Regions from separate parts of the Staphylococcus sp. HMSC071G07 genome, predicted to be linked through region 3. Evidence: predicted binding sites of a transcription regulator. Region 3 holds the regulator's gene; each other region holds the start of a gene.
What was found. Region 3 encodes CtsR, which represses protease genes until heat stress. Its sites were predicted from a motif close to ATGGTCAATAAAGGTCAAACA; they were not measured.
Positions count from the first base shown of each region.

Region 1: a site for CtsR is predicted at 1,105-1,125, ahead of clpP (ATP-dependent Clp endopeptidase proteolytic subunit ClpP). Genes of this name have one in related genera too.
Region 2: a site for CtsR is predicted at 1,429-1,449, ahead of clpB (ATP-dependent chaperone ClpB). Genes of this name have one in related genera too.

Region 1 is NZ_KV804768.1:356,244-359,528, reverse strand. Features, by position in the region: gene HMPREF2802_RS06045 (ImmA/IrrE family metallo-endopeptidase) at 1-299, shown strand, start outside; gene HMPREF2802_RS06040 (hypothetical protein) at 299-724, shown strand; tRNA gene HMPREF2802_RS06035 (tRNA-Arg) at 945-1,016, opposite strand; gene clpP (ATP-dependent Clp endopeptidase proteolytic subunit ClpP) at 1,172-1,756, shown strand; gene HMPREF2802_RS06025 (hypothetical protein) at 1,793-2,041, opposite strand; gene HMPREF2802_RS06020 (hypothetical protein) at 2,158-2,751, opposite strand; gene HMPREF2802_RS06015 (hypothetical protein) at 2,803-3,069, opposite strand.
Region 2 is NZ_KV804768.1:245,076-248,360, forward strand. Features, by position in the region: gene clpB (ATP-dependent chaperone ClpB) at 1-1,314, opposite strand, end outside; gene HMPREF2802_RS05465 (metal-sulfur cluster assembly factor) at 1,668-1,976, opposite strand; gene HMPREF2802_RS05470 (Cof-type HAD-IIB family hydrolase) at 2,135-2,974, shown strand; gene HMPREF2802_RS05475 (CoA-disulfide reductase) at 2,993-3,285, shown strand, end outside.
Region 3 is NZ_KV804768.1:690,837-694,121, reverse strand. Features, by position in the region: gene pdxT (pyridoxal 5'-phosphate synthase glutaminase subunit PdxT) at 1-48, shown strand, start outside; gene HMPREF2802_RS07725 (NupC/NupG family nucleoside CNT transporter) at 250-1,464, opposite strand; gene HMPREF2802_RS07720 (CtsR family transcriptional regulator) at 1,625-2,086, shown strand; gene HMPREF2802_RS07715 (UvrB/UvrC motif-containing protein) at 2,103-2,651, shown strand; gene HMPREF2802_RS07710 (protein arginine kinase) at 2,644-3,285, shown strand, end outside.

The sequences.
Region 1 (3,285 bases), 330 kb from region 3:
TAGGACACATATTATTCCATTGGAATTGGCCTAAAAAAAAGTTGAATAAAAATGAAGTCAGCATTTTATATAGAAATGAAAACAGTGAACAAAGTGATAATATAGTCGAGCAAGAAGCCAACGAATTTGCAGCGCAATTACTTTTACCATTAAATATAATCGAAAAAGCATTACCTAAACCAATTGATCAATATAACGATATTGAGTTTAGAAATTTGATAGCCAATGTATCTAAAAATTTTAATGTAACAAAGCCATTCGCTAGAAGACAATTGGAAAAATTAAGGAAGGTAAGCTAATGAGTGATGAAGAGTTTATAAATAAATTGAAGAGTGAACTTAGTAAAAATACCAAAGAAAATGTAGAAGAATACTCTGAAAATGAAATAGACAAAGTTAATTTAGATTCAAAAAATATATTCGATAGTTTTAAAGATAGTCAAACTTATCAAAAAGAAATAAGAAATTCAGTTATTACTCAATTACGTTTTAAAGATAAATGGAGAAAGAGAGCTATTTGGGGTTTTATTATTCTAACAATCGTTCTTTTAATAAATTTATTAGTGCTTGTGTATGGTTTTTCACAGAAAATTGATGTAAAGATCATTATTTTATTTATGTCTTTGACCTTTGTCCATACTTTTACAATAATTTATTTTCTTTTCAAGTATATATTTAGTTCTACCGATGAACTTATCAAGCACAATAAAAATAATAATGCCTAAGCCGTACCGTATCTTAATAGGTACGGTTATTTTTTATGCGTAATTTTCGAAAACACAAACCACGCTCATAAAGAACGTGGTTTTTTATGTGAGGGACTTGGGTCCCTAAAAAGTCCCTGAAAATTAGTTTTATATGGTGTGTAGTTGATACAGAAACATAAAAGAACCCCGTAATGACGGGATTCTTAATTTTGAAAAGTATTCAATTTAAGCCAATAAATCTCCTCGAAGGGAATCGAACCCCTATCTTAAGAACCGGAATCTTACGTGTTATCCATTACACTACGAGGAGTCAGTTAAATTTGCGACACTCTTAGTTTACAAATGTTGAGAGAATAGGTCAATATAATAATAGTAACTTAAATCATGCAGGTGTATTACTTTTGACCATGTTTGACTTTTAGGTTAAAATGATTACAGTATTTAGAATCAAGGAGGCAATTACGAATGAATTTAATTCCTACAGTTATAGAAACAACAAACCGTGGCGAACGTGCGTATGACATTTATTCACGTCTGTTAAAAGACCGTATCATCATGTTAGGTTCTGCGATTGACGATAACGTAGCAAACTCAATCGTTTCACAATTATTATTCTTACAAGCACAAGATGCGGATAAAGATATCTACTTATATATCAACTCACCAGGTGGAAGTGTGTCGGCTGGTTTCGCAATTTATGACACAATTCAACATATCAAACCAGATGTTCAAACTATCTGTGTAGGTATGGCAGCTTCAATGGGCTCATTCTTACTTGCAGCTGGTGCAAAAGGTAAACGTTACGCATTACCAAATGCTGAAGTAATGATTCACCAACCACTTGGCGGTGCGCAAGGTCAAGCGACTGAAATCGAAATCGCTGCTAACCATATCTTGAAGACACGTGCTAAATTAAACAAAATCTTAGCAGAACGTACAGGTCAATCTATTGATCAAATCGAAAAAGATACTGATCGTGATAACTTCTTATCTGCAGATGAAGCGAAAGACTATGGCTTAATCGACGAAGTTATGCAACCAGAAGAATAGTAAAGTATAAATAAAGTGCCGACTCTCGAGTCGGCACTATTTTTTGGCTTTATTCTGCTGTCTCTCTTCATATAATTTCTTTCTTATAGCGATAGCATATACGACGAGCATACCAGTAATTAGAATTCCACTAGCTCCTGCTAATATTTTAGCTACTATAGATTCTTTGAATAAAAGTACGTGAATAACTTGGTAGTAGAAATAAAGCCACACGGGCGTTAACGCTAAAGTAATAGCCACTAGATTTCGTGGTGGCTGAGGTTGTTGATTTGGATATTTGTTCATAGTTCTACCTCCATCTCTCTACATCTACTATGCTACAGAAAGTATTGATAAGATTAAAGATAATATAAGCGATTATTCTTATCCTTGCGATTTAGACCAATTGTTTTACTTTTAGCTTACTGTTCTTCATACGGTGATTCTGATTGAGTTTGGTTATTGTCGTTTTCTGTCCCAGGCATAGGGAACATTGCGTCGCCGTTTGGAATACCTGTGAGACCATGTTTTTTCGCATAAGCTTTATATTCTTCCATCGCACGTTGTTGGTCTGCTTCAGTCCATTCTTGTCCGTCAGGTTGTTGCTGTTGTTGTGCTTGATTTGGTTGATTAGCTTGTTGTTGCTGTTGAGTTTGGTTTTCTTGGTTAGTTTGTTGCTGATTTTGTGCTGCTTGTTGATTCTGATTAACTTGTTGAGCTTGCTCATTTTGCTCTGTTTGTTGATCTTGATTTTGTTGTTGTTCAGCTTGTGCGTTGTCTTGTTGCTTTGGTTCCTGATTATAGTCTTTGTCGTCTTGATTGCTATCTTTTGACTGAGACTTGTCGTCTGTTTTCTTTTTCTGTTTTTCTTTAGTTTTGCTATCTTTCTTATCGTTTTTCTTAGAATGTTCTTCTTTCTTATTTTCAGACTTGTCGTCATGTTTACTATCTTGGTGCGAGCCACATGCTGTAAGTATGATTAAACTTCCTAATACAAGTGTCATCAATTTCTTCATCAGTAACTCTCCTTTTAAATACATTCTTTTATCAACATTTTATCAGCCCTTTTAGATAAAATGTAAGAAGAAATTGAGTATAAAGGTTAATAGAATTGAAATGATGATTGAGAATAAACATCCACTCATGCATCCTGTACCCCCGCAACCGCCGTAGCGTTGAACGTAAATACGACGTCCACCATCCATATCGTCATTGTAATAGGGGTCACGTGTGTCTCGGTCGTGTTGATTTTTGAAATAATCGTCGTCTTTATAGCGACGATCTCCAGGTTCAATCACTTCCTGGTCCTGATAGTGTTTATTATCGTTAGCCATATGCTCACTTCCTTCTCATTTATTAGTTTACTTCATTACTAACCTTTTTTGCGTATTAGAAACCCTTTTTTATGTGTAAAATATGATTATTTATAACCTTTTGGGGTATTTAAAGGATAGAAGAAATTTTAAAGCAATCGAGATAATTCTTTTCCTTGCATTTTATAAATGTCAGGAGTAGTATACTAACTGTAAAGATAATATTTTTTTGTCCCA
Region 2 (3,285 bases), 450 kb from region 3:
TTGTTGACTGGCATTATCTGACTCGTTCTTCAAGGCACTTTCTTCAATTTCTAATTGCATCACACGACGGTTAACTTGATCTAACTCAGTAGGGTTAGAACCCATTTCTGTACGAATCGTCGCACATGCTTGGTCAACCAAGTCAATCGCTTTATCTGGTAAGAAACGATCAGTGATATAGCGGTCAGAAAGTTCTGCTGCAGCGACTAACGCACGGTCTTGAATACGCACACCGTGGTAGACTTCGTAACGTTCTTTCAGACCACGTAAGATAGAAATCGTATCTTCTACATCCGGTTCGCTAACTTGAACTTTTTGGAAACGACGTTCAAGTGCTGAGTCTTTCTCGATATTTTCACGATATTCGTTCAGCGTAGTCGCACCAATACAGTGCAATTCACCGCGTGCCAACATCGGTTTCAACATGTTGCCGGCATCCATGGAGCCTTCTGTCTTACCTGCACCAACGAGCATGTGAATTTCGTCGATGAATAGGATGATACGACCATCTGATTCTTTGACTTCTTTCAAAACAGCTTTCAAGCGTTCTTCAAACTCACCGCGATATTTCGCACCTGCAACGAGGGCACTTAAATCGAGCTCGAAGATCGTTTTATCTAAGAGTGATTCAGGCACGTCTTTCTTCACGATACGTTGCGCTAAACCTTCTACAATCGCAGTCTTACCTACCCCAGGTTCACCGATGAGGACTGGGTTGTTCTTCGTTTTTCTGCTGAGAATACGTATCGCATTACGTATTTCTTCGTCACGGCCGATGACTGGATCCATGTTACCTTGTCGTACTTCTTCAACTAAGTCACGACCATATTTCTCTAATGCTTCGTAGTTTACTTCAGGATTTTGTGTCGTCACATGATTTCCCCCTCTAACTTTCTTGATTATCTCTTCAATAACTTCTTTCTTATATTGTGTCGCTTGTTGCGTTGTACCATCAATATCCATCGCTGCTAGGAGGAGATGTTCCATTGAGATAAACTCATCTTCGTACTGCTTCATGTATTGTTCTGCTTTGTTGATGAGTTCGTTTGCTTTAGCACTAATATACTGTCCGTATTGGACGTTATCTCCTTGGACAGATGGATAACCTTGTAATTTCTTGTCATATTGTTGCGCGAGTGCATCTACATCGATGTCTGCGCGTTCTAGCACGCTTTTGAAGAGACTTTCGTCCGCTTCTACTGCTGCTTTTAAAATGGCTTCAATTTCAATATTTTGATTTTCATATTCTTGAGAAAGTCCAATTGCTTTTTGTAAGGCTTCTTGGACTTTGTAAGTCATTTGATTGATATCCAAATTATTCACCTCTGTACAGCCGCTTTCTATAGATAATTCAACGTAATTGAAAGCAGGCCTTAAGCTTCATTTTAGATAAAATTACTACTCGGTTTGATCAAAGAAGTTGTTTTGACTTTGACTTTCTTTGACCTTAACTATATTATACGACGCCTTTTACGAGAATTCAACCCTAAAGGTCAAAATTAGTTAAACTTTTTCAAACCCGTTTTAAAACGGATAGTGGCACTCATCATTCGAGCTCATTTTACTATAAACCTTTTACCTAAAATATAAAAATCAAAACATCAAACTGCATAAAAAAGAACTAACAACAGCTTGTGATTTATCAGCCATTGCTAGTTCTGGTTGGATTATCCAATACCTAGCGCAATCTTCGCATAGCGAGACATCATTTCTTTGTCCCAAGGTGGATCCCAAACAATATTAACCTCTGTATCTTGAATTTCTGGAATATCTGCTAATACGGTCTTCACTTGGTTAACGATCTGTGGTCCAAGCGGACAACCCATAGATGTTAGCGTCATTTCGACAGTACAGAGACCATCGTCATCGACATCAACTTTATATACTAAACCTAAGTTAACGATATCAATCCCTAACTCAGGGTCAATAACCATTTCTAACGCATTCAGTATACTGTCTTTCAATGCTTCATCCATTCGTCTCACCTCTCAGAATTTAATGATATACACAATATATCAAATATCTTACAAAACGCCAATAAAATGCTATGATGTTAGTGCAATATTGCGCGTACGAGTAATAGTTTCCGACTATGAATTGCGCAGTTGTAATCACTGATAAGGAGCAAGTAATAATGAAGACAACGAACCCCTATCTTATTTGTTTAGACCTAGATGGTACACTACTCAACGATGAAAAGGAAATTTCACCTTATACTAAGCAAGTATTGCTCACTTTGCAAGAACAAGGTCATCATTTAATGATTGCTACAGGTCGACCTTACCGCGCTTGCGATATTTACTATCATGAACTCAAGATGCATACGCCCATCGTTAATTTCAATGGCGCTTACGTTCACCACCCAGATGACACAGCATTTGAGATGATTCATGATGAGCTAGACTTAGATGTCGCGCATGAAATGATTCGTTCACTCAAAGAATACGACGTGTCCAATTTGGTCGCAGAGGTACGCGACCATGTGTATATCGACAATTACGACGAAACACTATTCGAAGGGTTCTCTATGGGTAACCCAAATATAGAAATCGGTAATTTACTCGAGAACTTAACCGAAGCACCGACTTCTCTATTAGTCGAAAGTCCTGAAGCGCAAATTCCTCAGATTAAAGATATGTTAAATCACTTCTACGCTGAGAATATTGAACATCGTCGTTGGGGTGCCCCATTCCCAGTTATCGAAATCGTGAGAAAGGGTATTAATAAAGCTGGCGGCATTGACTACGCACGTCAGTATATCGATATCGATCGCGATCACATCATCGCTTTCGGAGATGAAGATAACGATAGTGAAATGTTGAAGTATGCGACACATGGCGTAGCGATGGCTAATGGCTTAGATGAGATTAAAATGATTGCGAATGAAGCAACATATTCCAATAACGAAGATGGTATCGGTCGTTATTTAAATGACTTTTTCAATTTAAATATCCCTTATAATGCAGATAAATAAGAAAGGACATGACAAGTGATGCGTAAGATTGTAATCGTAGGTGCTGTAGCCGGCGGAGCGACAGTAGGAAGCCAAATTCGACGTTTAGACTCAGAGAGTGAAATTGTTATTTTTGAAAAGGACCGTGATATGAGTTTCGCCAATTGCGGTCTTCCTTATTATATTGGTGGCGTCGTTCAAGATAGAGATCAAATATTAGAAGCCACACCTGAGGCATTTTACGATAAAAAGAAAATTACAGTGAAGCCCTATCATGAAGTAACCGCAGTCAATACCGAAGCACAAACAGTCACGGTGTATAACCGTGAGTC
Region 3 (3,285 bases):
TATTTCATCGAGGAAATTGTAGCGAAACATCAACAAACAACAGCCTAATTAAATAATGAATGGAGTCGACACCTTGTGTGTCGGCTTTTTTTGTTTGGTTTGCTTCTTTTAAGGTGGAATAGCAAATGGAGGATCTCTGACATGACGCATGGCACACTACCCCCCTCCTTCCACCCGCATTTTATCCACCTCTAGCTAACTAAAAAAAGCAGAGAACCCTGAGAGATTCTCTGCTTCGACATTCAGATATTAAATAAAGAAGCCAGCAATTGTCGCTGAAATAAAGGAAACGAGTGTGGCACCGAAGAGAAGTTTCAATCCGAAACGAGCAACCATGTCACCTTTCTCACTATTTAATGATTTAATCGCTCCTGAAATGATACCGATTGAGCTAAAGTTCGCAAAGGATACTAAGAAGACGGAGACGATACCGCGTGCGTGCTCTGAAATACCTTTCACTTTACCTAAGTGCTCCATCGCTACGAACTCGTTGGATAGAAGTTTCGTTGCCATTACTGAGCCCGCATGAACTGCATCGTGCCAAGGTACCCCTGTAAGGAAAGCAAATGGGGCGAAGACGAAACCGATGAGTGTTTGGAAGTCCCAAGAAATATGACCACCTGAAAGGAAAGTAAAGACGGCACTAACGATTCCGTTAAGTAGCGCGATGATTGCGATATAACCGATCAACATTGCTCCAACGATGACTGCAACTTTAAATCCATCGAGAATATATTCCCCTAATACCTCGAAGAATGACTGTTTCTTTACTTCACTTTCTTCAATAATCAGTTTGTCATCTTTTTCATCAATACGGTAAGGATTAATGATTGACGCAATGATAAATCCGCCGAATAGGTTAAGTACCACAGCTGTTACGACGTAGCGTGGCTCGATCAGTGAGAAATACGCACCAATGATCGAAGCTGAGACGGTAGACATTGCAGAAGCGGTCAATGTGTAGAGGCGTTGCTTATTGATGTACGCCAGTTCGCGTTTTAAAGAAATAAAGACCTCAGATTGACCGAGAATCGCTGCAGCTACTGCGTTATATGATTCTAAACGGCCCATACCGCTGATAAATGAAATCGCTAAACCTAAGTATTTAATCACGATAGGTAGAATGCGTGTGTACTGCAAAATACCAATAAGCGCAGAAATGAAGACAATCGGTAACAATACGTTAAAGAAGAATGGTGGATTGTCTGGATTCACGTATTTGAAACCACCGAAGACGAAGTTGACACCTTCAGCTGCTTGCTTCAACAGGTAGTTAAAGCCATCCGAAATACCACCGATAACTGCGATACCGACTTTTGTTTTTAACAAGATAAAAGCAAAGATGAGTTGCAAGAGTATGAGCAACCCTACATAACGCCACCGAATATTACGGCGGTCTGAGCTAAATATGTAAGCGAGTGCTAAGAAGACTAAGATCCCTATAATGCCGATAATGATATGCATCGTAATTATTCATCCCTTTTAAAATTTTTCATACTCTATCATACAATAAAACGCTCCGATTCAACATCCATATTCAAGAAAAATTTAAATCATATTGGTTGAAAAAGGTCAAAGTTGGTCATATAATATAGTCAAAGAAGGTCAAAAAGAGGTGATAATCATGCACAATATGTCCGACATCATAGAACAATACATTAAGCGCTTATTTGAAGACACCAATGAAGACGTTGTTGAAATTCAACGTGCAACGATAGCACAGCGTTTTGATTGTGTACCTTCGCAACTCAACTATGTAATCAAGACAAGATTTACTAACGAACATGGTTATGAAATAGAAAGTAAACGTGGTGGTGGCGGTTACATCCGCATCACTAAAGTAGAAACGAAAGATGCCACAGGTTATATCAACCACTTACTCACGTTGATAGGTCCATCTATTTCACAACAACAAGCGTATTACATTATAGATGGCTTGTTGGAAAAAGGTCATATTACTGAACGAGAATCTAAGATGATACACGCCATAGTAGATAGAGAAACACTGCAAATGGACGTGATGTCTCGCGATATCGTTCGTGCGAATATACTCAAACGGCTATTGCCTGTCATCAATTACTACTAAAGTGAGGTGTTAAACAGTGCTCTGTGAGAATTGCCATTTAAACGAGGCTGAAGTCAAAGTCGCAGTAAAAGGGCATAATGGTACAGAAGAAAGATGGGTTTGCGTTACTTGCGCACAAGGTGGTAATCCATGGACGGAATCACAACAAGTACATCAAGATGACATCGAAGGTGCTTTTGTAGTTAAACAAATTCTACAACATTTAGCAGCAAAGCACGGTATAAACTTTGAAGAGCTGACGCAGAAAGAAGAAAAACACTGTCCGGGTTGTCACATGACTTTAAATGACATTGCGCATGTAGGCAAACTTGGGTGTCCTGAGTGCTATGCGACGTTTAAAGAGGACATCATCGATATCGTACGCCGAGTTCAAGGCGGTCAATTTGAGCATATCGGTAAGACACCTCATTCCTCATATAAAAAGCTTGCACTGAAAAAACAAATTGAAGAGAAGACGTCCTATCTCAACCAACTCGTTGAGGAACAAGCTTTTGAACAAGCAGCAGTAGTCAGAGATGAAATTAAAGCATTGAAAGAAGGTCGGGAGGTGGATGAGCATGAGTGACGCAGAACACCGTCCATATTCCAATGACTGGATGGATAACGATGACTTAAGTCCTGTGGTCATGTCCTCAAGAATTCGCCTAGCTCGAAATTTAGAGAATTACGTCCATCCCCTGATGTTTCCATCTGAACATGAAGGACATCGAGTGATTAACGAAGTACAAGACGCTTTGCCTGATTTAGAGCTCAAGCGTTTAGATACGATGGATCAACAGAGTAAACATCAGCTTGTAGCAAAGCATTTAATCAGTCCTGACTTGATTAAGCGACCTGCTTCAGGTGTGATGTTGAATGAAGACGAATCGTTAAGTATTATGTTGAACGAAGAAGACCACATTCGCATCCAAGCCATGGGCGCTGATTTAAAATTGAATGAACTGTTTGAACAAGCGTCCAAAGTGGATGATCAACTTGATGAAGCTCTAGATATTAGTTACGATGAACAACTTGGTTATTTAACAACGTGTCCAACCAATATAGGCACAGGCATGCGAGCAAGTGTGATGCTACACTTACCGGGCTTGTCTATAATGAAACGTATGAATCGTATTGCTCAAACGATTAACCGCTTTGGTTTTACGATTCGCGGTATCTACGGTGAAGGCTCTCAAGTCTTCGGACACATTTACCAAGTT